One region of the Priestia sp. YIM B13489 genome, then DNA from elsewhere that is predicted to be linked to it. Evidence: predicted binding sites of a transcription regulator. Region 1 holds the regulator's gene; the other holds the start of a gene.
The links. The regulator LexA, encoded in region 1, represses DNA repair genes until DNA is damaged. The targets are predictions, from matches to a motif close to CGAACATATGTTCG.
Positions count from the first base shown of each region.

Region 2: the regulator LexA is predicted to act here: its motif matches at 1,385-1,398, upstream of ACFX4W_RS19195 (YolD-like family protein).

Region 1 is NZ_JBHZOQ010000036.1:419,809-422,016, forward strand. It holds gene ACFX4W_RS04005 (YneB family resolvase-like protein) at 1-506, opposite strand, end outside; gene yneA (cell division suppressor protein YneA) at 560-889, opposite strand; gene lexA (transcriptional repressor LexA) at 1,036-1,653, shown strand; gene ACFX4W_RS04020 (magnesium transporter CorA family protein) at 1,866-2,208, shown strand, end outside.
Region 2 is NZ_JBHZOQ010000053.1:2,628,294-2,630,501, reverse strand. It holds gene ACFX4W_RS19205 (DeoR/GlpR family DNA-binding transcription regulator) at 1-356, opposite strand, end outside; gene ACFX4W_RS19200 (hypothetical protein) at 738-878, opposite strand; gene ACFX4W_RS19195 (YolD-like family protein) at 1,001-1,354, opposite strand; gene ACFX4W_RS19190 (YitT family protein) at 1,603-2,208, shown strand, end outside.

The DNA of each region.
Region 1 (2,208 bases):
GGCGCTTCTTTTTTTTCTCTTCCCGAGTTAACTCCTTGATTTTTTAAATTTTGCTGCGGACGATAACCGTTTTCTACAGCTCTTTTCATTCCTCTTTTAATTTTAGCATTATGTAATTTCCGCTGATGCTCTTCCACTAAGCTAATAATATCTAACACCATTGAATCAGATTCTGAAAGCTGAAGCTGGCCTTGATGACTAATCGTATAGATGGTAGCATTTTCTTTATGAAAAGCATGAAGCAGCGCAATTCGAGCATTTCCTCTGCCTAATCGTGTTTCATCTTGAATAAGCAACACAGATATTTTTTCTTCTTTCATTGTATGAAGAACATCCAAAATACCCTCTCTGTCTACTTCATATCCGCTTGCTTTTTCCATTACGACTTTTTTTACGTCTAGATGGTGAAGAGCAGCAAGCTTTTTTAATTCTTCTTGCTGGCGCTGTAAAGATGTTTCTTGGGTTTTTTTATCCGTACTGACACGGCAATAAATAATGGCATCCACTTTTATCACGACCTTTTCGGCTTTTAACAATATTCAGGAACGGCCGTTACACACTACTGTTCAATTGCCACTTGATTATGTAACTCTTTTTTTAAAACAGGAATATATAATTTATCTCCAGGAGATAAAGACTGGGCAGTGTCTGAGTTTAAATCATTGACGTCTTCAACCCATTTGACAAATTCATTGGTGGTCAAATGATGGTGATTATGATACTTGTTGGACAATTCCCAAAGCGTATCTCCTTTTGTAATAGTAACCGTTGAATATTTGTCTAAATCTACTTTATCCGCTCCTAAAACCAGCGTCAATACATATGTAAGTGCAGCGATAACTGCAAAAAAAATAGCGTAATGTTTCATAGAATGTAAGAATTGTTGCATATTATGATCCCCCTGTCAGAATATATGTTCTTATTTTATTGAGAACATTTGTTTCTGTCAATGGAATTCTTCGAACTTATGTTTGTATATTGACACATCACGTGGTATAATTCACCTAAAGAATAGCTAAAATCGAGGTGAAAAATATGAAGCTATCAAAACGTCAACAAGACATACTAGATTTTATTAAGCATGAAGTAAAATTAAAAGGTTATCCGCCTTCTGTTCGTGAGATTGGGGAAGCGGTAGGATTAGCCTCTAGCTCCACTGTACACGGGCATTTAGCTCGTTTAGAAAGCAAAGGGTTAATTCGCAGAGATCCGACAAAACCAAGAGCAATCGAAGTTCTTCAACTAGACGAAGTAAACATCCCTAAAAGCAATGTCATTAATGTTCCTGTTATCGGTAAAGTAACAGCGGGTCTGCCTATAACAGCTGTTGAAAATGTGGAAGAATATTTCCCTCTTCCAGATAAATTCGTTTCTCCAGATGATCATGTATTTATGCTTGAAATTATGGGAGAAAGTATGATTGAAGCAGGTATTCTAGATGGCGATATGGTAATCGTACGTCAGCAGCAAACAGCTAATAATGGAGATATTGTGGTCGCTATGACCGAAGACAACGAAGCAACGGTAAAACGTTTCTTTAAAGAAGAAAATTTCGTTCGTTTACAGCCTGAAAATTCAACGATGGCGCCTATTATTCTTCGCCACGTAACGATTTTAGGAAAAGTAACTGGTGTATATCGCACGATTCACTAATCAGACACTGTATGTAAAACCAACTAATGATGATGTTAGTTGGTTTTTTTTACGTTTGTTTTCTAAAAAAATTGGCATATTATAAATGATACGTTGAATCATTGCAGGCAGGTAGAACGGTTTTTATAAAGCTTGTTTTACCTTTTACTTTCTACCTGCATTTCCTCGACTCTTACAAGGAAATACAACCGACCATAAGAAGGATGTAGTTTATGACCAATACACCAAGGAAAACAGAACCATTTCAAACCATTGTACCTACCAAAGCAATGAACATGTTTCTTTTTCCTTTTTCCTTTGACCGAAAAAATAAAGAGCAGCTTGTTCATGCGCTGAAAGCAAATTTGTTCGAGTTTTTCTCCATTCAAAACAAACATTTAGAAAAAGAATACTACGGAGAACAATATTACGTATCTCATGATAGCCTGGATCAATATTTTCTTCCTTACATTGAATGCATTCTATTCCCTGACTCGTGCGAAAAAGAAGGGTTGCTTCGATTTTCAAAAAAAATAGACCATGCCATTACGTTACACACTTCCTCCACCACCGTGT
Region 2 (2,208 bases), on a different contig from region 1:
ACGACAACTACATCTTTTTGCTTTAAAAAAGGAATCATTTCATACGTTGTAGTTCCTGCATCTAAAAAAATACAGTCACCTTCATTTATAATGGAAGCCGCATACTCTGCAATGTTTCGTTTATCTTGAACATTTTTAGCAGATTTTTCGATAACGCTCAGTTCGATTCGTTTACTGCGAATAAGCGAAGCGCCACCATGAACACGTTTGAGCATTTGCTCTTCTTCTAGTTGACTTAAGTCTCTTCTAATGGTTGATTCCGAAGCGCCTGTAACTTCGATAAACTCTTGCACTTTTACAAGTTCTTTCTCTTTTAAAAGTTTTAAGATTAGTTGATGTCTTTCCGGCGTTAACATGTTCTAGCTCCTTTTTCAAAAAAGCGTTTTCATTTATTTCATGTACTTACTTTATCACGGTTTACATTCAAAATCAATCATAAAAAATCAAAAACATTCATTTTTTTAATTACAAAATAAAGTTTTTTGAATGAACAATTAGATTTGCATTTGGTTTAATAATAGTTCATACAAAAGGAAATATGCTGGTAATTCAAGAATTTGTCTACTTTTCTCATTATATGTAAAGGTTTTCTTCCACTTAATTAGTTATGACTGTTTTTGACTATTTCTTGACCGATTGAATTTTTCTGACTGAATCAGCCATAGCTTGTCCTGATTTCATAAAAGCCTACACACCAAAAAAGTTGTCCACCTTTTTGGACAACTCAAAGTGACCCATCATTTAAATAAAAACAGAAGCATATATAATATGGAAGCAAGGGCAGAAGAAATAGCTAAACTTGAGATAAAACGAACGAGTCTTTTTTTAATGAACTGCGTTAATTCGATTTCTCTTACTTGAGTTTTTTCATTTTGCATACAATAATCCCTTCTTTAATTAAAATTTCCTAGTAGCTAGAAGTTGCTACTCGCAGAATATGCTTTTATGTATTGTATGCATGCGTTAAAAAAAAGATACAAAACGAACAAAAAAGCTACTCTTAGCTAGAGTAGCTTTCATCTTTCCATACATCTGCTTCAATTACTGCATCTGCTCGAATCGAATATGTATAGCAAGGGCCTGTAACCATCAGCGTATTCGACTGCAGCGAGACTTTATCAATCGTCACTCGTTCATACCTTTGAATATGTCCTGCTTCATAGACGTGAAGCGTTACTGGATAATGCTCCGAGTAACTGTTCATAATGACATTTTCAATATGCTCAATCTTTTCTTTTTTTAACCCTAAAGGCTGCTTATGCGCATCGGGACTGTACATTTTCTTCATTTTCTCTAAATGCTCGGGCATTACTAACTTCGCATACTGTTTTAATTCATCTTGATACACGTTCATTCTCCCCCTTGACTCTTGCTTCTATTTTACCGAACGAACATTCTCATTGCAAAACTTTTTAATCAAAATAAAAGCAAACAATTCATTTTTTCATACTCCATAAAAACTGTCAAAAGATTTTATGTTAATAGCAGAAAATGATTTTAAAAAAAATAATAATATCCCATCTTTAATTCAGTCTCTAGAGTTGGTATAATACATTGTCATGACTGTGTTTTCGGAGCTTTTGATGATTGGAGGTAACGTTCATGATTAATAAAATAAAAGAAATTATCCTCATTATTCTAGGGAGCCTCATTTTCGCACTGGCCATTAATTACTTTGCTATTCCAAATGAATTAGCAGAAGGCGGCGTAACCGGTGTAACAATGATTACCTATTATGTATTAGGCTGGTCTCCGGGTATCACAAACTTTATATTAAACGGTTTGCTGGTACTGATCGGATACAAATTGCTTCATAAACGTGTGATTGTTTACACAATTATATGTATTATTTTCACTTCTCTATTCCTACATATAACTGAAGGACTGGGAAATCCTCTTGACGATACGCTACTGGGGGCTATTTTTGCTGGTATTTTAGCTGGTGTAGGACTCGGACTTGTGTTTAGAGGCGGCGGAACTTCCGGAGGCTCTGCAGTTATTGCCCGCTTAGCTAATCAATATCTAGACTGGAATATTAGCAAAACGATGCTGGCAATTGATTTATTAGTTGTAGCAAGCGCTTATTTTGTCATCGGTGGAGAAAAGACAATGTATACGGTTATTTCTCTTTACATCGGAACGAAGGTGCTTGATTATATTATTGAAGGACTCAACCCTCGCAAAGCAATCACTATTATTTCACACCGT